Regions from separate parts of the Pseudarthrobacter sp. AG30 genome, predicted to be linked through region 4. Evidence: riboswitches for the same ligand, from Rfam matches in the RefSeq annotation. Region 4 holds a riboswitch; each other region holds the start of a gene.

Region 1 (7,003 bases), on a different contig from region 4:
TCGACACCGACACCCAGTACGCCTACACCCGCCCGGTGGCCGACCACATGTTCAAGAACTACGACGGCGTCCTGAAGGTCGACGGCGAAGTGGGCAACAAGAAGACCTACGACCCCCGCGTCTGGGGCGCTTCCGCCGAAGCCGGCCTGGCGGCCCGCGTGGTGGAAGCCACCAAGCAGCTCGGTTCGGCCGGAAAGACGTTCTAGATGTCGGATGAGTTCCGCAAGAACCTGATGGGACCTGAGCCCACGCTCCTGCCTGCCGAGACCGAGGTCAATGCGCAGCTGGAAGCCGGGCACGAGGCCCTGGACCTGGTGGAAAAGCACCCCACGTCCTCACTGTTGTGGGCGATCCTGGCTGAGGAAGCGTGGACCGAGGGCCGGACCATCGACTCCTACGCGTACGCCCGAGTGGGCTACCACCGCGGACTGGACGCGCTGCGCCGCAACGGTTGGCGCGGCGTCGGGCCCATCCCGTGGGAGCACGAGCCGAACCGCGGGTTCCTCCGTGCGCTTTACTCGCTGGGCAGGGCTTCGTCGGCTATTGGGGAAGCGGACGAGCCGGAGCGGATCGAGAAGTTCCTGAACGACTCCGATCCCGCGGCGAAGGCAGCCATCGAGGGCTAGATACGACTAATTACGACGACGGCAGGTCACCTTCCCAGCGAAGGTGACCTGCCGTCGTCGGTGGTTGAGCCGCGTCGAAACCCTAGGCCTGGTGGGCGATGCCGGTGCGTGCCATGGCATCGGCGTACGCCGTGTGCATGTCCGCGAGGAACTCCTCCTGGCGGGCCGGTGAACCGGCGAAGGCGCGGCCACTCAGGGAGCGGACCTTGTAGGTCTTGAGGCCGCGGCGCCACAGCAGCGGGACTTCGGTCTTCAGCAGCAGGTTGGCCAGGCGGTTTGCCTCCGTGCCGTGCGCCACGATCACGGAGGCGCGGGGGACCAGGGCGAGGAACTTCAGCAGCGGCTTCAAACCTGCCTGCACCTGGTCCGGGGTGAATTTTCCGTTGGCCTCCCCCGGGACGTGCCACGGGTGGACGTTCCAGGGCATCACGAATTCCGGGCGCAGGCCCAGCTTCCACTGGATGCCCAGCATGCGGGTCGCGGCGTCCTGGTCACCGGCAGTGATGAAACCGGACTGGTCCATCTCGCCAATATTGGAGTACAGGCTGATGATGCGGCATTCCTCAACATCGTGCATGGGGTCCACGTAGGGCACCACGGTTCCGGGCTTCGCTTCCTGCAGGGAATCGCACAGCTCGTTGACAGCGGCAACGCTGGGCTCGTAACGGCGGCTCATGAGCTGTTCGTGGAATGTTTCGGGGGCCAGTGCGGTCATGAAGGGCTGGTTCTCCTGCGGGGATTGATGTTGCGTCCACCGCCGAAAATGGGCGCACGGTGGCGCAGCTCATCAACGGTGGTTAGTTGGGGTGGGCCGATTCCGGGTCGGCCTTTGCCAGTTTACCAAGCCCGGAGAAACGAAACGCCGGTCCAGCGCACCTCATTCATGGCGCAGTGGACCGGCGGTCATTCCCGGAAGGGGCGGATAACTACCAGAGGCGCCCGGTGGCGCGGCGGGCGCCCTCGCCAAGAGCCTCCAGCTTGGCGAATGCGATCTGCGGATGCACCCGGCCGCCCAGGCCGCAGTCGGTGGACGCGATGACGTTCTCGCGTCCCACCAGCTTGGCGAAGCGGACAATCCGGTCCGCCACCAGGTCCGGGTGCTCCACCACATTGGTGGCGTGGGAGACGACGCCGGGGATGATCACTTTGCCCTCAGGAAGGGCGGTGTCCTCCCAGACACGCCATTCGTGCTCGTGGCGGACATTGGCCGCCTCGAAGGAGTACGCGCCGGCGTTGACCTGCAGCACTGAGCCGATGATGTCGGCGAATGGGATGTCCGTAGTGTGCGGACCATGCCAGGAGCCCCAGCAAACGTGCAGCCGGACCTGTTCCTGCGGAAGGTCCCGCAAGGCCCAGTTGGTGGCCTCGACGCGCAGCTGGATGAACTTCAGGTAGTCCTCCAGGGACGGCTCAGGGTTGATCTGGTCCCAGCTCTCGGCCAGGGACGGATCGTCGAGCTGGACCGTCAGGCCGGCGTCGATGATGGCTTTGTATTCCTCGCGCATCGCATCGGCGCATGCGTAGACGAGTTCCTCATCGTTCTTGTAGTACTCATTGGCGACGCGGGCGCAGGAACCGGGGGAGAGGGACGCCACGAACCCCTCGCTGAGGCCTGCCGCGGCGAGCCCGGTCTTCAGGTTCTTGATGTCCGAGGCCACCAGGTCATGGCCGGTATATGTCAGGGGCCCGGCGATCTTGGGTTGGGACACGCTCTTCCGGTGCGCCAGGATCCCGGAGGAGGGATCGTTGTACGCCTCGTTGAACGCCTGCCGGTCCCGCCGGTCGGGGAAGGACGTCAGGACAACGTTTCCGGGCGAGGACCGCCGGACTTCGGCTTCGGCCCACCGGTCCACGGTGGTCGGCTCCAGGCCGCCGAGCCGGGCGAAGGAGTAGTTCCACCAGGCCCCGTAGTCCACGGAGTTGGACATCGTATGCCCGTACTCGCCGTCGTTGGGGATATCGATGCCCAGGTCCTTCTGGCGCTGGACCACGCCCACAACGGAGTCTTCCAGGAGCTCCAGGAACGCCGGGGTGATCCCGTCGGATTCCTTTGCGGTGTTGGCTGCGATGAGTTCATCGGTGCGAGGCAGAGACCCGGCGTGGGTGGCGCGAATATGGTCGGTGTTGAGGGGCATGCTGGAATCTTCCTTCCATCGGTCCTGGCAGTAGCACCTTCGGCCGGCAGCTTTCCTGCCGGACCGTGGTTGCTGCGGCGTCATTGAGCCAGGTCTCTCAGCCGCTCCGGATGGTCCACTCTTACCTAAATCCATGAACCGCCTGTGGGCAAATGCGGTTCAGAATACGGCGGATCGGTGTTGGGCGGTGGCGCTCCCCGGCAATAGCCCAACCCGTTCCCAGGTTTTGTCCAGTCTATTGACAGCTTTCGTCAAGCTTGGTTGGCTGTTTGTCACGGGCCGTAATGGGGAACATGGCGGCTGAACGCACCCGATGCACTCGAAAGAGGTAACGCACTGTGACGAAATCTTTGAGGACCCTTGCCGTATCCGGCGCGCTGGCGCTGGCCGTCTTCGCCGGGTCCGGCCCGGTGGCCCACGCAGTTGGCGAAGGCCCGAACTACGGCGGCAACGGCCAGATCACCACCAGCAAGCTGGCTACGTACAGTCAGATGGTCTCCTTCCTGAAGGACCAGGACGCCAAGCAACCGGCCATGGAGCTGGAAGTGATCGGCCAGACGGTCAAGGGCCGCGATATCCACCTGGTCAAATACATCTCTGACCCGGCCAAGCCCACCATCCTCTACCTGACCCAGCAGCATGGCAACGAACAGCTCACCACCGAGGGCGCCATGGAGTTCATCAAGCACCTGGGCACGGGCAAGTCGTCCGGCATCCTGGACGGCGTCAATATCCTGATCGTGCCCATGCTCAATGCCGACGGCGCCATGGGGGACGTAAACTTCCCGCTGGACAACTACCTCGCCAAAGGCGACCGCCACCTGACGCGTTACAACGCGGAGGGCGTGGACCTGAACCGGGACCACGTGGCCAAGGTCCAGCCGGAGACCCAGGCGCTGCACAGCAACGTGATGCGCAAGTACCGCGTCGATTACATGATCGACCTGCACCACCAGGGCACCCGCGCTGAACGCGACGGCAAGCTGGTGTCCGGGTCAATCCTGTACCCCACCACCCCGAACGCCGATCCCGCCGTCGTCGAGAAATCCAAGCGGCTCGGCGCCGTGGTCTTCAACAACGTGGACTCCACCGGCTGGGGCCACCTGGGCAAGTACCAGGGCGGCAGTGCGGAGACTATCAGCCGCAACGGCATCTCCGTGGAATACGGAATTGCCACCCTGCTTTTCGAGATGCGCGGCATGTCCGACCACTACCTGGACGGCTACGCGCTGGGGCAGCGGAGCAACGGCTACCTGATCAAGCAGACGGTCACCACCCTGACCTCCACCGCCGCGGCGATCGCGGACGGTTCCATTGCCGACGCCGACACCTCCTTCTGGGACACTCTCGCCGAACAGACGTCCCGGCCGGCCGGGGAAGCCGAGGACGAGTAAGAGACCAGGCCCGCCGCAGTCCCTTGCGGGGCCGCGGCGGGCCCATCGAGTGGACAAAGTGCCTGATCCGCTAAACTTGGGTGGTAAGAGCCCCGGAACTCTTGCATCGCTGAGCCGCCCCGCGGTCCGGCGACGGCCGGTCTGTTCGGGGCATTCTCATGAACGGCGCTGCGCAGGTCCGCTCCCCGCGGCCGGACCCGGGCAGCCCGAACGAATGGGGGAGGATCCCATGCCAGCAATTGTGATCGTAGGAGCCCAGTGGGGCGACGAAGGAAAAGGCAAGGCCACCGACCTTCTGGGCGGCCGTGTTGACTACGTCGTCAAGCCCAACGGCGGGAACAACGCCGGGCACACCGTCGTCGTAGGCGGTGAAAAGTACGAACTCAAACTGCTGCCCGCAGGCATTCTCAGCCCCAACGCGGTGCCCATCATCGGCAATGGCTGCGTGGTGAACCTCGAAGCCCTTTTCCAGGAGATCGACGGACTCCAGGCCCGCGGCGCCGATACCTCGCGGCTCCGCGTGTCCGCCAACGCCCACCTGGTGGCCCCCTACCACCAGGTGCTGGACAAGGTGACCGAACGTTTCCTCGGCAGCCGCGCCATCGGAACCACCGGCCGCGGCATTGGCCCCGCCTACATGGACAAGGTGGCCAGGCTGGGCATCCGTGTCCAGGACGTCTTCGACGAATCCATCCTCCGCCAGAAGGTGGAAGGCTCGCTGCGCCAGAAGAACGAGCTCCTGGTCAAGGTCTACAACCGTCGCAGCGTTGTGGTGGACGAGATCGTTGATTACTTCCTGTCCTTTGCCGACCGCCTCCGCCCGCTGGTCATCGACAGCACCCTGGTCCTTAACACCGCCCTGGACGAGGGCAAGGTGGTCCTGATGGAGGGCGGCCAGGCCACGTTCCTCGACGTCGACCACGGCACCTACCCATTCGTGACCTCCTCAAACCCCACCGCCGGCGGCGCGTCCGTGGGCTCGGGCATCGGCCCAACCCGGATCTCCCGCTCGATCGGCATCATCAAGGCTTACACCACCCGCGTTGGGGCCGGACCGTTCCCCACCGAGCTCTTCGACGAGATGGGGATGTACCTGCAGAAGACCGGCGGTGAGTTCGGCGTCAATACCGGCCGCCCGCGCCGCTGCGGCTGGTACGACGCCGTCCTGGCCCGCCACGCCTCCCGCGTGAACGGCTTCACGGACTACTTCGTCACCAAGCTGGACGTGCTCACCGGCATCGAACAGATCCCTGTGTGCGTGGCCTACGACGTGGACGGCGTCCGCCACGATGAGATGCCCATGACGCAGACCGAGTTCCACCACGCCAAGCCCATCTTCGAATACTTCGACGGCTGGACCGAGGACATCACCGGCGCCCGCACCCTCGCGGACCTCCCGGAAAACGCCAGGAACTACGTGCTGGCGCTGGAGAAGCTGTCCGGCACCCGGTTCTCCGCTATTGGCGTTGGCCCGGACCGGGACCAGACCATCGTGGTGAACGACCTCATCAACGACTGACACGTCCCTCCGGAACACGGTAGACGACGGCGGCGGGCCACCCATTGCGGGTGGGCCGCCGCCGGCGTTTGGGGGCGTGGGCAGTAATTTACACAGGCTTAACGCAGTTGGTCTTGTACCCCTGCAGCCGCCGCGGCCAGACTCGTTAACACCATTTGAACTGATCAGCGGACGGTCCCACTATGCGTTTGGCGGTGCAGGGATGCACCCAGCGAAGAGCCGTCGCCGGTCGAAAACACCAGACCGGAAGGACATGCCGTGGCAGGAAACATTGAAGTCTTTCTTGATCCGGAGCTGCTCTACAGGTTCCGGCTGCTGGGGCCCGATGGGTCGGTCATGGCCGTCTCGCAAGGTTTCGAGGACAAGGCGGCGGTAGCTGCCGGTATCGCGGCCGTTCGTGAATGTGCGGGGACGGGCCTGGTCACCGATCTCAGCCCCGCCGGGGCAGTCTCCCGTCCCGCCGCTGTACCCGCTGCCGCCGGCGTCGCCGCTCCTGGCGACCTGCCCGTCGTCGTACCGGCGTGTGATGACCGGCGGCTGCCGGTGAGGCTGCACGCCTATGCATTGGCGAAAACAACGCGCAGGCAGGCCGCGCCGCGTTGGGCCAGCGCAGCCACCCGTTGAGGACGGGATGAATAAAGTAAAAAAACTTTCACAAGGGCGTAACCCTTCGGGGGTCCGCAGCGATTACCCCAGTGAAGTGCCGGTCTGGAACCTGTCCCCCATCACGTTCCAGGCCGGCTCTTTTGATCTCTTGGCAAGGCCGCACGCGGACGGAGTCCCGTGGCGCTCACCGGTCGGGAAGGTTACTGAAGGGTAAAGTAGGACCAGCGTTCCGGATTCCCGTGAGACGCTTCCCTTGCCGACGCCCTTTTGATTGAAAGCACCACGTCAGTGACCGATGCACAGACAGATGCGGCCCCGGACCACGCCGTCCCCGGGCCTGCTGCCTTCAGCCTCGTCTACAAAACGTACGCATCACAAGTCCTGGGCTATCTTGCCGCCCGGGGAGTCGACGATCCGGAGGCGGCCATGCAGGAAGTGTTCCTTTCCGTCCTGCCCCGCCTCGACACCGTGCGGGGAGGCGAAGCGGGGCTGCGGACCTTCATCTTCAGCGTTGCCCATGCCCGGATGGTGGACGATCGCCGGCGCCAAAGCCGTCACCCGGTAAAGCTGCCGTTCGAGCCCGAGCTCGACCAGCGCGAAGACACCTCCGCCGAAAAGGAAGCCCTGCGCAACATCTCGCCCGGCGAAGTCCTGGAACTCTTGTCCGGGCTGCCCCAAGACCAGCGCGAAGCGCTCTCACTTCGCCTCGTGGCCGGCCTGACC
Region 2 (7,003 bases), on a different contig from region 4:
GGTAACCGGAGGGTGATCGAGGACGTTATCCAGACGGACGCCGCACTGAACCCCGGTAACTCCGGTGGAGCGCTGGCAGACACGCGCTCCAGGATCGTCGGCATCAACACGGCAGTGGCGGGCGCCGGCCTGGGGCTCGCCATACCGATCAACGCCACCACCCGCAGGATCATCGCCGCGCTGCTGTCGGACGGCAGGGTACGCCGTGCCTACCTTGGCCTTGTCAGCACACCGATCCAGCTCAACCCCAGCGCTGTGATCCGCAGCGGGCTCCGCGAAGGGCTGCGCGTCGTGGAGGTGCTGCCCGGTTCTCCGGCGGACAAGGCAGGGCTGGCGGCCGGGGACATCCTGCTGACGGCGGGAGGCCGTCCCGTCAGCAACGCCGAAAGCCTGCAGCGGCTCCTGTTTTCCGATGCCATCGGCGAGCCGCTTGACCTGAAGGTCCTGCGGGACGGCACCGAAGTGCACCTCACCGCCGTTCCGGAGGAAATGACGGGCAACGGGACGCCGTAGGCTCCGGGGGCGGTGCGTCCGGAAGCGCTATGCCCCCGCTGCCGGCGCTTCTACGTCCGCGATGCCTGTGAAACGCGTCCCGACGCCGTCGTACTCGCCACGGACGCAACCGGGCTGTACCGGTGGGATCTCTTCCGGTGCGTGGTGCCCGCACACCACATAGGTGAAGTCCGGCCACCACTTCTTGGGGCGGGCCGCTTCCTCATACCCGCACACGGCGCACTCAAGATGGACCCACACGGGCCGCTTGCCTGTCCGGTTGGCCCGTGACTGCACCAGCCACGGGGGAGGATTGTCCAGGATGCCGCGGAGCTCAGCTTCGGGCATCCATTTCGGCAGGCCATGGCGCTGCGCCATTTCGAGGGGTACGTCCAGGGCTATTGCGGCGTCACGTCTGCTGATCATCACCATCCACCATACGGGAGCCCGCCAAATCGGGACGCTGCCCCGGAGCCCCTCAGCCGGCTGTCCCGGCAATCCGCTGGTCAGGACAGATCAAGGCTGCAGCCGGGATGCGGGGCATCGCTGGAAACCCACAACGCCGTGGCGATCTCATCGGCGAGGTCGTATTCCCGGGCACCGCCGATCCGCACCACCAGCGCGCCGCCAAACGGCCGCCGCCCCAGCACTTCCACGCGGGCGTCAAGCTCGATGTCCTGCGAGGCAAGGTAACGGAGCAACTCAGGGTTGTCGTCGCTGATCCGGGTGATCCTGCCGGCGTGGCCTTCGTCCAGTTCGGCGAGGAGGTGGGCGCGCGGCATCAGCACCTGGCCGTCCGCCGTGGGAATGGGATCGCCGTGCGGATCCCGGCTGGGGTCCCCGAGCTTGGCGGCAACGCGCTCGATGAAGGTGTCCGACACCGCATGCTCCAGCTGTTCGGCTTCATCGTGCACTTCATCCCAGCTGTAGCCCAGGCGCTCCACGAGATAGGTTTCGATCAGCCGGTGGCGCCGCACCATGGCCAGCGCGAGCCGCAGTCCCGCCTCGGTCAGGGTCACGGCGCTGTACGGTTTGTGGTCCACCAGGCCCTGGTCCTTGAGCTTGCGGACCATCTCCGATACTGACGAGTTCGCAACCCCGAGCCGCTGCGCCAGTTGGGAGGACGTGATGGGCTTGTCCTGCCATTCAGTGAATGAATAGATGACCTTGACGTAGTCCTCGATGGAGGAGGATGGCGCGCTGGTCTTCACAGGCTCAAGCCTACCGGGTTCCCTGCCGTGGCCGGGTCCGCGGGGCCTGCGGCGTCGGGCAAACCCATCCCGTTACGCCTTCACGGCGCGCCACGCCAAGGTGAGGTAGGGAAGATCGAGTTCCTGGTCGGGCGGGTAGGCCAGATGGTCGTGGAGGTACCAGTCCAGGTTCGCCAGGACCTTGGCCCTGGTTGCCTCGCCGGCGCGCAGGTAATAGCTCCGGGACTTGGTGAGTTCCATCAGGCCCGTGGTGGTCACCTTGTCCTGCCAGTGCGTGACATGCCCTTCGAGCCCGGTGAATTCGGGCCCCACCACCGGCTTGTGGCCCGGGCGGTACACATCGCCGGCGTGCATGATCCTGGAGAGCCTGTGCACCCACGGCACCGAGGTATCCAGTTGGTTCCAGATGAGTCCGAGCGTTCCGTGCGGGCGCAGGACGCGGGCAAGTTCGGTGCTCGCCGGCAGCGCGTCGCACCAGTGCCAGGCCTGCGCCACGGTGACGACGTCGAAGGAGGCTTCGGCCAGCCCCGTCGCCTCCGCGGTCCCCGCCACGGCCGTGGCAGCAGGGCAGTGTGCCGCGAGTTGGGCGAGCATGTCCGTGGAAGGGTCGACGGCGGTTACCTCCAGGCCAAGCTCCAGCAGCAGGGCCGTAAACTTCCCGGTACCGGCCCCGACATCGAGTGCGTCACGGGCCTGCGCCGGGACCAGCCACCGGGCTGATTCCACGGGGTAGCCCGGCCTGACGCGCTGGTAGTGCCGTCCGCCGTCGCGGAAACTGCCGCCAAGTTCCCGCCGGCGCCCGTGATCAAGCTTGGGGCCACCCCGAACCACGCGTGGACTCCTTCAATTCCGACTGTTGATGCCCCTCGAATTTACCGCACCCCCTTTGGACATGTGGTGGGGGAGCAGGAGCGGGAGGAGCCCTAGTCGTCGATACAGGGGGCCGCGCCGGCCGTGCCCGGGGTGTTGGGTGCCCAGTGCGGGTAGGTGCGGGAGTCGTTGGCGGGCACCCAACGGCCTGCGTCAACCACGTAGTCCCAGCCCAGTCCGTTGCTGCGCAGTGCGCGGATGCCGGCAAGAAGGCGTTCGGCATCCTCCAGCCGGGATCCGACGCCGAAGCTCGCCCGGAGTGATCCGTTGGGCAGGCCCAGGCGTTTCAGCAGCGGGTGGGCGCAGAAGCGTCCGTCCCGCAGGCCCACGCCGTGCTCCGCCGAGAGGTAGGCGGCCACCAGCCCGGCGTCGTAGCCTGCAACCGAGAAATTGACCACGCCGATGGTGTCCGTTTCCGGATTGGTGTCCTTGAAGATCTGGTGGACGGTGACGCCGTCGATGCCCTGGAGGCCCTCCACCAGGAAGGAGCGGATGGCGGACTCGTGGGCGTGCCAGCGTTCCTGGTCCAGTTCCGCGATCACCTGGGTGGCGCGGGCCAGCGTGGCGGCTCCCAGGACGTTGGGCGATCCCCCCTCATGGCGGGCCGGGCCGGTGGCCCAGCTGACGCCGTCGAGCCTTGCTTCCTTGACGGCACCGCCCCCGGCCAGGTGCGGGACACCGGCGTCCAGCCAGTCAGCACGTCCCACCAGGACGCCTGCGCCGAACGGCGCGTAGAGCTTGTGCCCGGAGAACGCAAGGTAGTCGACGTCGTCCGTGCTGATGTCCACCCGGCGATGCGGCGCAAGCTGGGCGGCGTCCACCACGATCCGTGCGCCGTACTGGTGCGCCAGCGCGGCCAAGGCCCGGATGGGGAGGATCTCGCCGGTGACGTTGGAAGCGCCGGTGACGGCCAGCAGGCTGACCCCGCCCTGCTCAAGTTCGGTGCGGACTGCCTCCAAAGTGCCGCTGATGGTGTCCGCGGCGACAATGCTGCGGTGCGGGACGCCCTGCCAGGGCAGGAGGTTGGCGTGGTGTTCGATGTCCAGGTAAAGGACATCTCCGGCGGGGCGGCCGTCCGCCAGCGGCAGGCAGCCGGCCAGCAGGTTCAGGGAGTCGGTGGTGTTGCGGGTGAAGACGACCGAATCGCCGGGGCGCCCTCCCACGAAGTCGCGGACAATGTTGCGTGCGTTTTCGTACACTGAGGTGCTGATCTGGGATGCGTAGCCGGCGCCCCGGTGGACACTCGCGTAGTACGGGAGGATCTCGTTCAGGTACGCGGACACCACTGACAGCGCCGGTGCGGAGGCGCCGTAGTCGAGGTTTGCGTAGCGGACGTGGCCGCCGGAGATCAGCGGCGCCTGGATCTCGGCGCCGGTGACCGCGGCGAGGGGCCGGCCGGCGACGGCCTGTCGCGGATCCGCCGCGGCGGCGTTGGCGGTGGCGGAAAGGGGGGAGACGGTGGCAGTTGTCACAGAGACCTCACTTGGATACAGGACTCCGGCACAGTGGAATCCGCGCTTGCCGTATCCGCTCCGGACCGGCCTGGTCGTCACCCGGGGCACCCCACCGCGAATGGAGGGTTGCCGGCCAGCAAACCGGGGTTTTGCGCTGGCACTCGTGACCTGGATAAAAGCGTAGAACATGGAATGGGCAGGACTAAAGCCGCGGCAATTGTTAAGGCTTTTGTTACGCCCTGCCGAAGAAACGGCCGCGGACGCCCCCTCAAGGAGGCGTCCGGCGTCGTATTGTTCGATTATTGTGCCGCTAGGGCGACTGCTGGAGCAGGTCGTCGAGGTCCGGGTTCAGCCGGTGCAGCACCTCTGAATGCAGGATCGAGTTCGTGGCCAGGGCATTGCCGCCGAACGGGCCATCCTCGCCTTCGAGGGACGTGAAGCGGCCGCCGGCCTCCACCACGATCGGTACCAGGGCGGCCATGTCGTACAGGTTCAGTTCGGGTTCGCAGGCGATATCCACCGAGCCTTCCGCCACCATGCAGTAGGACCAGAAGTCTCCGTACGCCCGGGTCCGCCACACGTCTTCCGTCAGGCCGAGGAAGTCGTCAAGGTTTCCGCGTTCCTTCCAGCCGCCCAGGCTGGAATAGGAGAGGGAGGCGTCGGCCAGGTTTGAGACGTTGGAAACCCGAAGCCGGGTGGCGGCGGCCAGGGACCTGCCCATGTACGCGCCCATGCCTTTGGCAGCCCACCAGCGCTTGCCCAGTGCCGGAGCGCTGACGACGCCCACCACCGGCTCGCCCTCGTCCACCAGGGCGATCAGCGTGGCCCAGACCGGGACGCCGCGGACGAAGTTCTTGGTCCCGTCGATGGGATCGATGATCCAGCGCCGCGAGCCGTGGCCGGTGCTGCCGAATTCCTCACCCAGGACGGCATCGCGGGGCCGGGAGCGGGAGAGTTGGCCTCGGATGGCCTCCTCGGCCGCCTTGTCGGCGTCGGTGACCGGCGTCAGGTCCGGCTTGGTCTCGACGTGGAGGTCCAGGGCCTTGAACCGGCTCATCGTCTGGTCGTCCACGGAGTCGGCCAGGACGTGGGCCAGGCGCAGGTCATCGTTGTAACTCGAAGCGGGTTGGATCATGGTTCCAAACTACCGTCTGCGGGCGTTTCTGCCGGGAGAACGCGTCAGTTGACGCTGCCAAGCTCCTTCGTTTCCTGTGCTTCCATCCTTGGATCGGCGCCGAGCAGCCGCCGCAGGGACGCCAGGCGGGCGGCGCCGGTAGGGCCGGCGTGTCCGCCGTCCACCCACTCGTCCAGCCCGCAGTTGACCGCCGTTGCCGTGTGCTTGCAGCCCCGCTCGCAGTTTTCGATGCCCGGGGAGAGATCCGGGAACGAGCGCAGGATCCTGTCCGGGTCCACGTGCGCCAGGCCAAAGGACCGGATCCCCGGGGTGTCGATGATCCAGCTGCCGGGCGGCGCGTCCGCGAGCCGAAGTGCCAGTGCCGACGACGACGTGTGCCGGCCGCGCCCGGTGACGGCGTTGACGCCGCCGGTGGCGCGCTCGGCGCCCGTGAGTGCGTTCACCATAGTGGATTTGCCCACCCCGGAATGCCCCAGCATCACGGTGACGGTGCCGTCGAGGTGTGCGCGGAGGGCGGCCACCGCAGCGCTGTCCAGCCGGGCGGAGAGGCCGTCGTCGGACCGCGCGTCGATCCCGGAGGCCTGTGCGTCGGCGGTCTTGCTGATGATGACGGGGAAGTCCAGGTGCGTGTAATTGGAGAGGAGCTCGGCGGGATCCTTGACGTCGGCCTTGGTCACCAGCAGGATCGGCGCGATCCCGGCGTCGTAGGCCGCCACCAGGGCGCGGTCAATGAAGCCTGTGCGGGGCTCGGGGTTGGCGGCCGCCACGACGATGACCAGCTGGTCCGCGTTGGCCACCACGGCGCGCTCCACGGGGTCGGTATCGTCGGCACTGCGGCGAAGCAGGGTGCGGCGGTCCTGAATTCTCACCAGCCGGGCCAGCGTGTCCGGGGCTCCGGAGACATCCCCCACCAGGGAGACGAAGTCGCCGGCCACCACGGGATTGCGGCGAAGCTCGCGGGCCCGCGCAGCGATGACCACCCGCTCATTGTCCGAGTCCTCACCCACCACCGCGGTGTACCGCCCACGGTCCACCGTGATGATCCGGCCGGTTACGGCGTCATCGTGGCTGGGGCGGTCTTTGGTGCGTGGCCTGGAGCCTTTCTTGCTCGGGCGGATCCTGACGTCCGATTCGTCCCAGGAATCAGTGCTCCGCGCCACTGCCGCGCCCTTCCGGTCCGGCAGCGGACGTGCCCTCCTGGGCCAGCATGCCTGCCCACAGCTGTGGGAAGTCGGGCATGGTCTTGGCTGTGGTGGCAATATCCTCCACCTGGACGCCCGGTACCGCCAGTCCCAGGATCGCCCCGGCCGTGGCCATCCGGTGGTCCGCGTAGCTGTGCACGACGCCGGCGTGCAGCCGGGCGGGGCGGATGAGCAGTCCGTCCGGAGTTTCCTCGGCGTCTCCGCCGAGCCGGTTGATCTCTGCCACCAGGGCAGCCAGCCTGTCGGTTTCGTGTCCTCGCAGGTGCGCGATCCCGGTGAGCCGGGATGGCTCCGAGGCCAAGGCGCACAGCGCGGCGACGGTGGGGGCGAGTTCGCTGGTGTCCGCGAAGTCCCCACCCTTGATTTCCGGACCGCCGGTGACGGTCAGGACGCCGCTGTCCAACGTGACCGTGGCACCCATGCTGGTGAGGATGTTGCGCCACAGGTCGCCCACCTGCTGGGTCTCCGCCGGCCAGTTGGGGATCCGGACCGTTCCCCGAGAGGCGAGGGCCGCCGCCAGGAACGGGCCCGCGTTGGAAAGGTCCTGTTCGATCCGCTGGTCGAAGGCACGGATCGGTCCGGGCGCCACCACCCAGTGGTTGGGCACGGAATCGTCCACGGACACGCCTGCGCCGCGAA
Region 3 (7,003 bases), on a different contig from region 4:
TACCGTGGCGCCGGCGGCATGGGCAAGTTCGCTCACCGCGGCGATGTCCACGATTTCCTGCATCGGGTTGGACGGGGATTCGAAGAAGACGGCGGTGGTGGGCTTGGACAGGGCCTCGCGCCACTGGTCCAGGTCCGGGCCATCGACGAAGACCGTTTCCACTCCCCACCGCGGCAGGATCTCGTTCAGGATCACGAAGCATGACCCGAACAGTGAGCGGGCGGCCACCACGCGGTCACCGGCTGCAAGGAGCGCGCCCAGGGCCGTGAACACCGCGGACATGCCCGACGCCGTCGCGAAGCAGGCCTCGGTGCCTTCCAGCAGCCTGAGCCGTTCCTGGAAGGTGGCCACGGACGGGTTGCCGTAGCGCGAGTACACAAAGCGCTCGTCCTCGCCGGTGAAGGCGCGTTCGGCCGCGGCCGCGGATTCGTAGACGAACCCGGAATTCAGGAAGACGGCCTCTGAGGTTTCCTGGAAGTTGGTGCGGTCCAGCCCGCCGCGGACAGCCTGGGTGTCGGGGCTCCAGCCGGGGGCATCTTGATTGAAAGTCACTTAGTTCTTTCCGAGGTTGGTGGGCAGGCCGCGGTTCTTCCAGCCGTTGACGGTCCGTTCGCCGTAGCGGTCAGGTTCCCCCTCGAAGCCCTCCAGGACGTTGTAGGAAGTGAAGCCGGCCTGGGTGGCCGCCACGGCCGCGGCGATGGATCGCTGGCCCGAACGGCAAAGGAACACGAGCTCAGCGCCCGGGTCCTCAGGCGCCTGCTCCTTGAGGTCCTTCACGAAATCGGGGTTGGGGATGCCGCCGGGGAAGGTCCACTGGATGAAGAGCGGATCGTTGTCCGTTGCCTTGGTATCCGGAATGCCAATGTGGGCCCATTCGCCCTCGGTGCGGACGTCCACCAGGATGGCGCCCTGCTCCAGCTTGGCCCACGCTTCCTGCGGCGTCAGGTCTCCCGCGTAGCTCATGCGTGGCCCTCGCCGTCGAACTCGCCTTCCAGGTCGTCAACAGCCGTGGCCACCGCGGCGTCAGCCGACGCGATGGCGGCCGGGAGGACAACGGCCTGGGCCACGATGACGCTGCTGCCGTTGAAAGTGGCCGCCGGGCTGCCGTGCAGGACGTAACCGTCCGCAAGCGCAGCCGAGATCCGCTCACAAAAGGAGCGGTCGTCCGGGCCCGTAATCAGGCGGTAGGACAATTTTTCGTCAGGGGCGGGTGCGTCAGACACGACGGATCTCCTTCTTTCACGCTTGCAGCTCGAATCGGTCGATATGCCAAGTATTCACCTGAGGCACCCCGCCGCGAGAGGAGGGTTGCCGACCGGCCAGTCAGGGCTTAACACCGGTACTCATTACTCCCCAAAAACGTAACACCTGCGCCGCCAAGCCGCACGGCCGCCGTCGTCATGTTCCGTAATTGAGAGCCCGCGACCACCGCGTCACGGGAACGCGGCAAGGCGGCCGGGCCGATAAAGTTTCTACCGGGGGCGCCGCCCTGCCGTCACAGTGGGAGTACCGGGGGGTCTTGCCAGCATGCGAGCAGCAACATCGCACCACCAGGCCGGCCGTCGTCGTGCCCGTCACCGTTCCCCCGGGGCGTTCCTGGCCGCCGCCGTCGTCGTGCTCCTGGCGCTGCTGGCGCCCGCCGGTGCTGCGCAGGCGGCCTCCGCGGAACCGGACCAAGGCAAGCCGTGGCTGGGTGCCGTCCTTGAATGGGGCGAGGATACCGCCGCTGGATTCTCCGACCGGCTGGGTGCGAGCCCGGCCGTGTTTGGCCACGACATCGGCCTGCCGTTCCGCGACTCGGACCGGAACAACATCGAGGGGTTCCTGCAGCAGGCCTCGGCCAAGGGCGCCCACGCCATGCTCACCGTGAAGCCCACGGTGCCGCTGGACCAGATCGGCGCCTCCGAAGCGGAAGCCTTCGCCGGCAAGGTCCGCGACCTGGCCTCCGGGTTCAAGGGCCGGCTGTTGATCCGGTTTGCGCCGGACATGAACTCGAGCTGGGTGGCCTGGGGGCAGCAGCCGGCCGCCTACCGGGAGGCCTTCAAGGCGGTCGCGGCAGCGGTCAAAAAGGACGACGGCGGCCGGGCCGCCATGGTCTGGGCGCCGTACCTGGGCAAGGACTACCCCTTTGACCGGAGCAGGAATGCCCCGCAGCCTGGAAGTGACGGCTTCGCCCTCCTGGACACCAACGGCGACGGCGCCTGGAACGGCTCCGACGCCGCCTACGCCCCCTACTATCCGGGGGACGACGCCGTGGACTGGGTGGGCCTGACTGCCTACCATGACGACACTGCCGGCGCCGCTGCCGTTAACACCGTGCCGCGTGCCGGTGAACTCCAGGAGATGCTGACCGGCGCGGGCAGCGAGAACTTCTACAGTGCCTACGCGGAGGTCCGCAGGAAGCCGCTACTGCTCCAGACGTCGGCGTTCTACAGCCCTGCCGCGGGCGGACCGCCGGAGGCGGATATCAAGACGGCCTGGTGGGACCAGGTGGTGGGTACCGCCACCTCGCCGGCTTTCGCCAGGACGGCGGCGGTGGTGTGGGACGAGCGCACCAGCACCAGGGATACCGGCGTGGCCAGCATCGACTGGCTGCTCACCGGAAATCCCGCCATCGCCAAAGCTGCGCTGGACCGGCTGAAGTCCTCTGCCGTGGTCACCGGGCCGGTCACCGATGTGGCCGCGGACGGATCGTATGTCCGGGCCAACACCCTGTCCGGGGCTGCGGTCTGGACCGTGGCCGTGGCGATGGCCATCCTCCTGGCGGCGCTGTGGCAGATTCCCCGCCGGGTCAACGCCGCCACCGCATGGAGCTACCAGGAGCCGGGAAACAGGGACTCGCGCGTGGATCTGCTGCGCGGGATGGCCATTGTCTTCGTGGTGGTCAACCACCTGGGCCTGGTCTCGCTGTTCCAGCTGCTCACCCAGGAGGCCGTGGGCTTCGTATCGGGTGCCGAACTCTTCGTGCTGTTCTCCGGCCTGGTGGTGGGCATGGTCTACGGGCCGAAGGCCAGGGAAGACTTCGGCAAGGTTGTGGACCTCACCTCCCGCCGGGCGGGGAAGCTCTATGTGACCGCGCTGTCGGTGCTGATCGGCGTCTTCCTCATCGCGCAGCTTCCGTTCTTCCACACCGAGGCCTTGACCACGTTCGTGGACCAGGGGACCGGCGGGGCCGGGCATAACGGTGCCGGCCGGACGTACGACCTCTACGCCGGGATGTCGTCGCTGTTCCAGTTCCCGGTGCCGCCCCAGGTCCTGCCGGCCATCCTGCTGTTGCAGTTCGGGCCCTGGCAGTTCAACGTGATGGGCCTGTACGTGGTGCTGCTCCTGGCCAGCCCCTTGATCCTGGCCCTGTTGAACCGCGGAAAGGCCGTATGGGTCCTGGTGGTATCGCTGGCGGTGTACGCCGTGGGGGCCGGAACCAGGTTCCGGATTTTGCCGTCGCAGTTCGAGGACTCTTTTCCGCTGCTGGTGTGGCAGGTGCTGTTCGTGCTGGGGCTCGTGGTGGGATACCACCGGCGCAGCATTATCGCGTGGTTGTCGGCCCATGCCTGGGTGGTGGCCGCCTGTACGGTGGCTGCAGTCGCCCTGGCCTTCCTATCCTGGGGCAACCCCTACTTGGCCAACAACTACGACGTCCGGCTGGCGCTGATGCCGGACGCCACCTACCGGGCCATGTATGACGCCCTCTTTGGCCGGACCTACCTGGCTCCGGGCCGCCTGCTCAACGTCGTCTTGCTGGTGGTGGCGGCGTATGCGTTCCTCAGCGCCTACTGGAAACCGGTTGAGCGGGCGCTGGGCTGGTTCCTGATCCCGCTGGGCCGCGCAACGCTCTATGTCTTCATCATGCACGTGGTGCTGATCGCCGTCGTGGCCAACATCCCCGCCCTCCAGCAGGAGAGTATCTTCCTCAACACCGTGGCGTACGCCGTGGTGCTGGGCCTGCTGTGGGTGATGGTCCGCACCAGGTTCCTGTTCCGGATCATTCCCACCTAGGCCCCATCTTCCACCGGGGAACCATGGCCCGGGCATGAAAAATGCTGCGGCACGGTGGGTGCCACAGCATTTCGATCACGTGCCAGGTAAGGACTGGGAATCCCTTGGAGGGTATGTGTCCTAGACCAGCTCGGGATACGAGGACACGATGTAGTCGGCGGCAGCCGGACCTTTCATGCGCAGGCCCTTGCGGCTGCCCGGCAACCGCGTCTTCATCGCTGACCAGAAGGTCGTCTCCGTACCCGGCAGGTGCTGGTTGATGAAGCACCAGCTCATGTACAGGCCGTAGAAGCGGTCGCGTTCCAGGGTGGACTCGGAGGTCTGGTCGAAGTAGGTGGCGTCTTGGAGAAAGAGATCAAACTGGGAATGTGCCATGAGGGCGTCCCTTCGCTAAGTGCGTGGCGCCGCCGTTCGGCTACAGCAGCGAACCTCGATGCCCTGCACTGGTGGCAATCGGGTCCATAGATTAATCCTGTGAAAGAAACCGGGATCATGAGCGCCGTCAACGCCTGTCTACACTGTAGACTTTACCCGTAGACTACATATGAGGCAACCCTCTCGAATGATCTCGGGTCAGTTGTCCGCAGCGAGGACAAATTCATGACTTCCCCCAAACCATCCGGCACCGGCAAGGCCAAGGCCAGGCTCAGCCGGGACATCGTGCTGGCCAAAGCGCTGGAAATGGTGGATGCGGAAGGCCTCGAAGCATTGACCATGCGCCGCCTGGGCCAGGAGCTCGGCAGGGACCCGATGAGCCTTTACCGCTATGCGGAGAATCGGGCTGCCTTGCTCGACGGGGTTTCGGAACTGGTGCTGGACCAGCTCACCATCCAGCAGGATGACCCTGACTGGAAGGCGCAGTTGCGGGCGATCGCCCACAACCTGCGGACCCTGGCGCTCCAGCATCCCAACGTGGTGCCCCTGTTGGTGACCAGGCCACTCTCCACGCCCCTCGGCTTGCGCCCGCTGGGCACGCTGCGGCCGCTGGAGAAGATCCTTTCCCTGCTGGTGTCGGCCGGATTCGATCCCTCAGACGCGCTGCACGTCTACCGCGTGTACTACGGCTTCCTCTACGGCCACATCCTCAACGAACTGCAGGAGTTCGTAGTGGACCCCGAAGAGAACGAGGTGCTGCTGCGGCTGGGGCTCCACCGCCTGCCCGCCAAGGAATTTCCCAACCTGCGGGCGTTGGCCCCGGCCTTGGCAGATTACGACGGCGCCAGCGAGCTTGACCAGGGGCTCACCATCCTCTTGTCCGGACTGGAAGCACAGCTGTCCCGGCAGGCGGCAGCAGCGCTCGGCTAGAACGGAAGCGGGCGGCGGGGCATTATTCGAACGAGGCCCTGCGCCGGTCCTGCACGCGGGTGTTCCAGACATCCGGCCGGTTGACCTGGAACCTGCGGCCGGTCAGGGCCTTCGCGTTCAGCCGGACGTAGTTGGCCTTTTCGCCGGGCTGCCACGGTTCCAGACCGAGGCCGTCCACTTGGTCCTTTACCGCCTGGTCCTCGATGATCCCGGTATCGCCGCGCACCACCACGCTCCATGCCATTTCGGTGGCGGGGTCGTAGCCGTCGATCTCCAGCGCCGCCGGCCGCTCCATTTTGGCGCCCCAGAGCTTGGAACCGGGCGCTGTCCGGAAGACGATGCTGCGCAGGTGGACGATGTAGTTCACGGGAAAGATTTCGGGATGCTCGTCCACCACGATGGCCAGCCTGCCCACGGTGTCATTGGCGAGGAGTTCCCAGCAGTCGTCAAAGGAGAGGTTTTCGATCGGCAGCTTGTGCGAGTCCATGGTCCACACCTTACGGGTGAAGCCGGGAGGGCAAAAGGGGCCGGTGGCCCTGTTGCGCGGCTACTGGATCCCGGCGAAAAGTCCGCTCAACTCCGCTGTCAGTTCCTTCTGCACGGCCGGCGTGCCGATTTCCTTGCCGTCGATACGGTTCACGGGGGCCAGCAGCCGGACGCTGGAGATCAGCCAGACGGCATCCGCATCCAGCAGGTCGCGGGGCTCCAGCGGGCCGTACCCCAGCTCCCAGCCCGCCGCCTTGGCCGCCGCGAAAAGCGCGCCCTGGGACGTTCCGGGCAGGATGCCGCTGTCCAGCTGCGGCGTGATGAGGCGCTTGACCGCAGTGCCGTCGTCGGACTTTTCCACGTGGGCCAGCAGCACGGTGGAGGTGGGCCCTTCCAGGACGCGGCCGTCGGATGAGGTGAAGATGACGTCGTCCGCGCCCTGCTTGTGGGCGTGCCGGAGGGCCGCCATGTTCACCGCGTAGGACAGCGTCTTGGCACCCAGGAGCAGCCACGGGGCCCGTTCGGCCACGTCACTGTCATAGCCGCGGTCCAGCAGGATTACGTCGATGCCGGTTTCCCGCTGGCGGCGGCCCGCCGCTCCGGCAGGTGAGACCTGCACCCAGGCGGTGGGGGCCGGGGCGCCCTCGACGCCGCGGGTCACCACCAGCTTGACCACCAGTTCGTCGGCGGCAGCGTCCGACGGCGGGTTCCCGGCGCGGTGCCGGGCAACGGCGGCCGCGATGGCGCGCTGCCACACGTCCTGCCCCGGAATGTCGAGGTCCAGCGCGCGGGCGGAGCCTGCAAGCCGGTCCAGGTGGGCCTGCATTTTCCGGACTGTCCCGCCGACGGCCAGCATGGTTTCGAAGATCCCGTCACCCCGGGTGACGCCCAGGTCCGTGACCAGGAGCTGCGGTTTGGCGGCGTCGGCTACCCTGCCGTCGGGGTAGGCAGGGTCAAGGAAAACGAGGACAACGGGGGCTGGAGAGCTCATGGCACCAGCTTAGTGCGGCGGCGCCGCTAAGCTGGGCGGAGTGCGCCGGCCGGAACCGTCCCCGGAGCCCGACCTCCCCGGGAGATATTGACGTGTTGTGGCCTTTTTCGCTTGCCGGCACCGCGCCGACGTGGGTTGTGGTGCTCCTGGGCTTTGCCGACCTGGTGATCAGGGTCCTCGCACTGGGCATCATCCCCGGCAACAGGCGCCCCACCACAGCCATGG
Region 4 (7,003 bases):
GCCTCCCCCGCTGAACCGCGGCGACACTGCCCAGGCGACGGCGGCGATGGTCAGGACGCAACCGATGATGCGGATTCCCGTGACGGACTTCTTCCCGGCCGGGCCGATCCCCAGCCGGTCCACCAGCAGCCCGCTCACGGTCTGTCCCGTGACGGTGGCGACGGTGAAGAGGGCCACCCCGAGGAGGCCCACGGTAAAGGACTGGGCGAAGACGAACAGCGCGCCGATGGCGCCGGCCAGCACGTAGATGCGGGGAAAAGCCCGGGTACGGACGGCCGGGAGGATGGCCGCCAGCCCGGCCCGGCCCCGCGGCAGGACCAGCGAGATCAGGATCATCACCAGCAGGCCGGTGCTGAAACTGACCACGGCAGCGGCGATTCCGTCGTTGAGGCGGGCGCCGAGGGCCCCGTTGATGCGGCCTTGGACGGGGATGGCCAGGCCGGCGCCCACCGCCAGGGGCAGGCCTGCGAGGACGGGCAGGCGTGGAGGGGAGGTCATTGGATCTACCTTAGTTCAGGCATTATTGCTGTATGAGCAACCCCATTGACGACGTCCCCATCCGCGACAGCATGATCCGGCTGGGCCAGCTGTTGAAGCTTGCCAACCTCGTGGAGGACGGCGTGGAGGCAACGGAGCTCATCAAGAACGGGCTGGTGAAAGTCAACGGCGAAATCGACGACCGCCGCGGCCGCCAGCTGCACCACGGCGACACCGTCACCGTGAACGGGCACACCGTGAAGGTGGTCGCGCCGGAGGCGGGCTGACCGCCACGGCCGCGGCGCCGTCGTCGGACGCCTACTTATTGAGCACCTCGTGGGTGAGGAACTCCCCCACGTGGCCGATCTCCTGCTGGTTGATGCCGTGCCACATGCCCGTGTAGAGCACCTTGGTGAGCTTGACGTGCTTGCGCACCCACCCCATGGTGAACTCGATCTTGTCCTGGGTGATCACCGGGTCCTGCTGGTCCCGGCCCCAGAACATGGGGATGGTTCCGTCCAGTTCGGCATCCTTGAAGGTGGGGTCGCCCGCGGCGTCCACCACGAAGCCCGAGAGCCCGACGACGGCAGCGAAGTCCGTGGGACGCTGCCGCAGGAGGGTGGTGGCCATGGCCATGCCCATGGAGAAGCCCAGCAGGGAGACGGAGGGGTGGCCTTCCCTGATGGTGTCGATCCATTCCTGGACGTAGGCCGACGCCGCCTTGACCCGGTCCAGGGAGTAGTCGATGGACGCCGTCAGCGGGAACCAGGTGAAGCCCGGGCCCATGGCGATCGGCGCTCGGACGGATGCCACCGCAAAGTCCCCCGGAAGCATCCCGGCAAGGCTGAACAGGTCCTGTTCGTTGGCGCCGTAGCCATGGAGCAGCACCAGCAGCGGTTTGCCGGCACGCTGGTCTTCGGGGTGGGACCACAGGACAACGGGAGCGGGAAATACTTCGGCGTCAGTCATGGTTTCCATTCTTACAGTTACCCGAAAGTAACAACCTACGTTGGCGTAGCCATTGAAGCGGAAGGCAGGATAGGACAGTGACTGACGCAAGTGCCATCCAGACCCCGTCCGTGCACCCCGGTTCCCACCCCTGGAGCCGGTACGTGGCGATGGGCGATTCCTTTACCGAGGGCATCGGCGACCCCGAGCCCGCAAGCCCCGGAGGCCACCGCGGCTGGGCCGACCGGGTGGCCGAAGAACTGGGCCGCACCAAGCCGGACTTCGCCTACGCCAACCTCGCCGTCAGGGGCCGGCTCCTGCAGCAGATCGTGGACCAGCAGCTGGCCCCGGCCCTGGCCCTGAAGCCGGACCTGGTCACCTTGTCAGCAGGCGGCAACGACCTCATCCGCCCGGGCGGCGACCCCGACGCACTGGCCGAAAAGCTCGATTCCGTGGTCCAGATCCTGTCCATGGGCGGCGCCACCGTGGTCCTGTTCAACGGTCCGGACACAGGCTCCTCGGTCCTGGGCAGGATCCGGAGCAAGGTGGCCATTTATAACGAGAACCTGCGGACTGTCGCGGCCCGGCACGACGCCGTCATCGCCGACATGTGGTCCCTCCGGCAACTGAGCGATCCGCAGATGTGGGACCAGGACAGGCTGCACTTCTCCCCGTTGGGGCACCACACCATCGCGGCCATGGTGCTGGATTCTCTTAACGTTGAACATTCGCTGGAACCCCTCCAGCCCAAGGATCTGCCGCCCCGGACCTGGCGCGAGGCAAGGACCGGGGACTTGGTGTGGGCGCGCGAATACTTCGTGCCCTGGGTCCTGCGCCGGCTCCGGCACCAGTCCTCCGGTGACGGCGTCACGGCGAAACGGCCGACGCCGGGTCCCGTCTTTGGCCCGGGCGTTCCGTTGGGGTCCGGCGAGGGTCCGCTGGGAACCTCGGAACCCAGCCGCCGGTAGGACCGCACGGGGTTACGCTGGAGGGACAACCTTTGAGAGGCGCGGCACCGTGAGCAGCTTGTTTTTGTGGATCATCATCCTGTCCTTCGTTGTCCCCATGGCCATGCGGATGTACCGGCGGTCCATGGCACGGCGGGACCGGGACCAAGGCTTGCCGGGCCAGTACCCTGGCCAGTTTCCGGGACAGTACGGGCCGGGCGGGTTCCCCGGGTCCGGCCAGTTTCCCGGGTCCGCGGGGCCGCAGAGCAACCAGCCCCGCGACGGCTACACCCAGCAGGACTACTACTCCGGCGGCTTCCGCCAGCCCACCCCGGCCGGTGAATCACAGCCACAGCCCTACCAGTACGGGCAGCCCCCCATGCCGGACCCCCGCTACGGCGCGCCCCAGGAACCGCCGTTCCAGCAGTTCCCGGGCCAGCAGGGTCTGGGCCAGCAGGGTCTGGGCCAGCAGTTCCCCGGCCAGCAGCAGGGTACCGGCCACACGCCGGCCGGCCCGCCTCCAGGCCCGGCCGTTCCCCCGCCGGGAGCGCCCCAGGGATTCCGTGCCCGGAAGCTCGCAGAACTGGACCAGCAGTACAGCAACGGCGAAATGTCCATGGAGGACTACATGAAGCGCCGCAGCGACATCATGAACGGCTGAGCCCCAGCCGCCGCCACGCCTCAAGCCCGGAAGAGCCGCCTGACCACCTGCCCGGACGCCAGCGCATCCAGGCCTTCATTGACGTCCGCCAGCGGCCGGGTATCGGTGTGCAGCAGTTCCACCGGAAGCCTGCCTTCCCGCCAGTAGCCCAGGTACGCCGGGATGTCTCGGCGGGGAACCGCGTCGCCCATGTAGGAGCCGAGGAGCCGTTTGCCCGCGCCTGCGAACTGCAGTGCCGGAACGGACAGTTCAGCAGACGGATGGGGCAGTCCCACCGAGACAACCGCGCCGCCCCGCGTCACCAGATCAAGGCACGTTGCGATCACGCCGGCCAAGCCGACTGCTTCGACGGCCACATCCACCCCGTCACCGGCAGCCTCGGCCACAAGACGGGCCGCATCCGCAGGCGTTCCCACCGCCGTGGCACCGGCCTCCAGGGCCAAGGGGTGCTTGCCCGGATTCGGATCGATGGCAATCACTCCGGCGGCCCCGGCGAGGCGGGCCGCCATGACGGCCGATAAGCCTACTGCGCCGATGCCGAAGACAGCCACGGACTGTCCCGGACTGACGCCTGCCGTATTGAGCACGGCCCCCATTCCGGTGAGCACGGCGCAACCAAACATCGCCGCGACGGTGTCCGGGACGTCGTCGTCAATCACCACCACCGACTCCCGCGCCACCACGGCGTAATCCGCAAACGCCGAGACGCCCAAATGGTGGTTGATGCGCTCCCCCGCCGGCGTGCGCAGCAAGGCCGGCCCATGCAGCAGGTCACCGGAGCCGTTGACCTCCGCAGCGCGGTGGCAAAGCGCGGGCCTCCCGGCCCGGCAGGCCCGGCAATGGCCGCAACTGGGCACGAAAACGAGCACCACGTGGTCTCCCACGGACACATCGGCTACCCCGTCGCCCACGGACACCACCCGTCCCACCGCTTCGTGGCCCAATGCCATCGGAAGCGGCCGGACCCTGGAGCCGTCCACCACGGACAGGTCCGAATGGCACAGGCTCGAATAGGTGATGGCAACCCCAAGCTCACCGGCGCGCGGCTGTGCTTGGTCCAGCTCCTGAACGACCAACGGTTTCGCGTCAGCGTAGGTGGGGTTTCCCGATGCCTGTCCGGCGGCGGGAACGGTCGAATACAGGACGGCGGCTTTCATGACACGATCATGCCGTACTTCCACCCCGGGCCTGCCGCACTGTGGCACCGCGGCGTCCACCGGCAGCGTGCACCGGAAGCACCGCAGGGCAGCAGCCGGCCGCTGCCGGGACGGGCGCAGCTAGGCCAGGAACGTCGTCCGGAGCTGGTTCCCCAGCTGTCCGATCTCGGTCAGGAAGCCGTCATGGCCTATCGGTGCCGAGATCATATGCACGTCAACCTCACCCGGCAGGGCCTGGGCCAATTCGCGGGACTGGGACGGGAAGTAGAGCCGGTCGGAGTCCACGGCGGCAACGAAGAACCGGGCGGTGGCGGAGGCCAGGGTCTCGGCCAGCGGCCCGCGGCCACGGCAGACATCGTGGCTCATCAATGCCTCGGTGAGGGCGATATAGCTGTTGGCGTCGAACCGGCGGACGAGCTTCCTGCCCTGGTGGTCCAGATAGCTTTCCACCTGGTAGCGTCCGCGGTTTGCCAGCAGTCCGCCGTGCAGGGGCGACTCGGGGGCCTGGGGTTCCCGGCCGAAGCGCCCTTCCAGTTCCGCGGCGGACCGGTACGTGATGTGGGCGATCCGCCGTGCCAGGGCCAGTCCGTCTTCCGGACACGGTCCGCCGTAGTAGTCGCCGCCGTTGAAGTTCGGATCCTGGCGGATGGCCAGGGTCTGGGCCTGGGCGAAAGCGATCTGTTCAGCCGTGCTGGCAGCGCCGACCGAGATGACGGCGCAGCGCTGCACCCGGTCAGGGTAGGTCACCGCCCACTCCAGGGCGCGGGCACCCCCCATGGAACCGCCAAGGACGGCGTACCAGCTCCCGATGCCCAGCTGGTCCGCCAGCCGGGCCTCGGCAACAGTGCTGTCCCGCAGGGTGACCAGGGGGAAGCGTGAGCCCCAGGGTGCTCCGTCGGGGGCGGCCGACGACGGGCCCGTGGACCCGTAGCAGCCGCCCACAATGTTGACGGACACCACGAAGAACCTGTCCGTATCGACGGGCGCCCCAGGACCGGCCAGCTGTTCCCACCAGCCCTCTTCGTCGGTGTCGCCCCGGGTCACGTGGGTGCTGCCCGTCAGGGCGTGCTCGATCAGGATGGCGTTGCTGCCGTCCGCGTTCAGCGTGCCCCAGGTCTCGTACGCCAGGGTGACATCCGGCAGGTAGCCGCCGCCCTCGAGCTCGAGTCCTCCGATGGAGGCGTAGCGGACAACTCCGTGTTCGGGAATGGTGGTACGGGCGACGGTAACCGTCATGGCAAGACCTCTTCTACGCGCTTGCCTGCCGTCATTTGACCGGCAGGCCAGGTCTTCACCCGGGGCACCCCACCGCGGAAGGAGGGTTGCCGGCCAGCAAGCCGGGGCTGTCACTGGCACTCATGACCTGGTTCGAGTGTACGAAACACCCCCCGGTCCAGGCCAAGAGTGTGACTGGTTGTGACTTCCCGGCGCTGCCGGCCGGCAGCGCCCCGGCGTGCCGGCGGTCAGGCGTCGGCGCCGCCCTTGGCCGCGCGGAAACCGGCCTCCAGGTCGGCCAGGATGTCGTCGATGTGCTCCAAGCCAACCGACAAGCGGACCAGCCCCGGATTGACGCCGGCCACCACCTGCTGCTCGGGCGAGAGCTGGCTGTGGGTGGTCGACGCCGGGTGGATGACAAGCGAACGGACGTCGCCGATGTTGGCCACGTGCGAGTGCAGTTCCAGGGCGTCGACGAAGCGCTTGCCCGCCTCCGCGCCCCCGGCCAGGTTGAAAGCGACGACGGCGCCGGTCCCCTTGGGCCCGTACTTGCGGCCCCGTTCGTACCAGGGGCTGGACGGCAGCCCCGCGTAGGCGACCGATTCGACGTCGTCCCTTCCCTCCAGCCAGCGCGCCACCTCCGTGGCGTTGGAAACGTGCCGTTCCACCCGCAGGCTCAGCGTTTCCAGGCCCTGCGAAATCAGGAAGGCGTTGAAGGGCGAAACCGCCGAGCCAAGGTCGCGCAGCAACTGGACACGGGCTTTGAGGATGTAGGAAAGGTTGGCGCCCAGTGCGCCGCCCTCGCCAAGGTCCCGGGCGTAGACCAGCCCGTTGTAGGTGGGATCCGGGGTGTTGAAACCGGGGAACCGGCCGGGGTCCTTGCCGAAATCGAACTTGCCGGAGTCGACGATGACGCCGGCAATCGCCGAGCCATGACCGCCCAGGTACTTGGTGGCGGAGTGGATCACGATGTCCGCACCCCACTCCAGCGGCCGGATCAGGTAGGGCGTGGACAGGGTGTTGTCCACGATCAGGGGAACGCCGGCGTCGTGGGCCACCTGGGAGATGCCTTCGATGTCCAAGACGTCCTGGCGCGGGTTGGATACCACCTCGCCAAAGAACAGTTTGGTGTTGGGCTGAACGGCATTCCGCCACTGATCCAGGTTGTCCGGATCTTCCACGAAGGTGACCGTGATGCCGAACTTCTTCAGGGTGTGGGCGAACAGGTTGTAGGTGCCGCCGTACAGGCTGGGGCTGGCCACGATGTGGTCCCCGGCCTCGGCGATATTCAGGACGGCGAAGGTTTCCGCGGCCTGCCCCGAGCTCAGCAGCAAAGCGGCCAGGCCACCTTCGAGGCTGGCGATCCGCTGCTCCACCGCGTCCTGGGTGGGGTTGCCGATGCGGGTGTAGATCGGCGCCAGTTCGGCCAGCGCAAAACGGTTGGCTGCGCTCTCGGCGCTCGGGAACACGAAGGACGTGGTCTGGTAGATGGGAAGGGCGCGGGCCCCGGTGGCGCTGTCAGGCTCCTGGCCTGCATGGATCTGGCGGGTTTCGAAGGACCATCCGTTGGACATCTCAGTCTCCTATGACATGGGCCC

The links. Region 4 has a riboswitch for S-adenosylmethionine ahead of DC347_RS07655 (homoserine O-acetyltransferase). Riboswitches for the same ligand answer to the same signal wherever they lie in the genome.
Region 1: linked by a shared signal. The riboswitch ahead of DC347_RS13820 (cobalamin-independent methionine synthase II family protein) and the one ahead of DC347_RS07655 (homoserine O-acetyltransferase) in region 4 are both predicted to bind S-adenosylmethionine.
Region 2: linked by a shared signal. The riboswitch ahead of DC347_RS08745 (aminotransferase class V-fold PLP-dependent enzyme) and the one ahead of DC347_RS07655 (homoserine O-acetyltransferase) in region 4 are both predicted to bind S-adenosylmethionine.
Region 3: linked by a shared signal. The riboswitch ahead of DC347_RS11380 (DUF1737 domain-containing protein) and the one ahead of DC347_RS07655 (homoserine O-acetyltransferase) in region 4 are both predicted to bind S-adenosylmethionine.

The regions. Positions count from the first base shown of each region.
Region 1 covers NZ_QEHL01000016.1:66,278-73,280, forward strand. The annotation lists gene fbaA (class II fructose-bisphosphate aldolase) at 1-206, shown strand, start outside; gene DC347_RS13810 (DUF3151 domain-containing protein) at 207-626, shown strand; gene DC347_RS13815 (uracil-DNA glycosylase) at 709-1,341, opposite strand; gene DC347_RS13820 (cobalamin-independent methionine synthase II family protein) at 1,553-2,761, opposite strand; SAM riboswitch class I at 2,774-2,878, opposite strand; gene DC347_RS13825 (M14 family zinc carboxypeptidase) at 3,100-4,155, shown strand; gene DC347_RS13830 (adenylosuccinate synthase) at 4,385-5,674, shown strand; gene DC347_RS13835 (DUF1508 domain-containing protein) at 5,933-6,298, shown strand; gene DC347_RS13840 (RNA polymerase sigma factor) at 6,569-7,003, shown strand, end outside.
Region 2 covers NZ_QEHL01000008.1:209,138-216,140, reverse strand. The annotation lists gene DC347_RS08765 (S1C family serine protease) at 1-513, shown strand, start outside; gene DC347_RS08760 (hypothetical protein) at 541-918, opposite strand; gene DC347_RS08755 (metal-dependent transcriptional regulator) at 999-1,703, opposite strand; gene DC347_RS08750 (class I SAM-dependent methyltransferase) at 1,776-2,534, opposite strand; gene DC347_RS08745 (aminotransferase class V-fold PLP-dependent enzyme) at 2,627-4,045, opposite strand; SAM riboswitch class IV at 4,083-4,196, opposite strand; gene hisN (histidinol-phosphatase) at 4,338-5,162, opposite strand; gene rsgA (ribosome small subunit-dependent GTPase A) at 5,207-6,322, opposite strand; gene aroA (3-phosphoshikimate 1-carboxyvinyltransferase) at 6,306-7,003, opposite strand, start outside.
Region 3 covers NZ_QEHL01000012.1:142,678-149,680, forward strand. The annotation lists gene DC347_RS11370 (O-succinylhomoserine sulfhydrylase) at 1-552, opposite strand, end outside; gene DC347_RS11375 (rhodanese-like domain-containing protein) at 553-963, opposite strand; gene DC347_RS11380 (DUF1737 domain-containing protein) at 960-1,223, opposite strand; SAM riboswitch class IV at 1,237-1,351, opposite strand; gene opgC (OpgC domain-containing protein) at 1,528-3,996, shown strand; gene DC347_RS11390 (hypothetical protein) at 4,117-4,371, opposite strand; gene DC347_RS11395 (TetR/AcrR family transcriptional regulator C-terminal domain-containing protein) at 4,597-5,301, shown strand; gene DC347_RS11400 (pyridoxamine 5'-phosphate oxidase family protein) at 5,324-5,788, opposite strand; gene DC347_RS11405 (aminodeoxychorismate lyase) at 5,849-6,778, opposite strand; gene cls (cardiolipin synthase) at 6,874-7,003, shown strand, end outside.
Region 4 covers NZ_QEHL01000006.1:164,619-171,621, forward strand. The annotation lists gene DC347_RS07625 (DMT family transporter) at 1-498, opposite strand, end outside; gene DC347_RS07630 (RNA-binding S4 domain-containing protein) at 531-764, shown strand; gene DC347_RS07635 (alpha/beta hydrolase) at 796-1,446, opposite strand; gene DC347_RS07640 (SGNH/GDSL hydrolase family protein) at 1,524-2,393, shown strand; gene DC347_RS07645 (hypothetical protein) at 2,443-3,033, shown strand; gene DC347_RS07650 (alcohol dehydrogenase catalytic domain-containing protein) at 3,054-4,190, opposite strand; gene DC347_RS07655 (homoserine O-acetyltransferase) at 4,311-5,426, opposite strand; SAM riboswitch class IV at 5,439-5,554, opposite strand; gene DC347_RS07660 (bifunctional o-acetylhomoserine/o-acetylserine sulfhydrylase) at 5,654-6,979, opposite strand.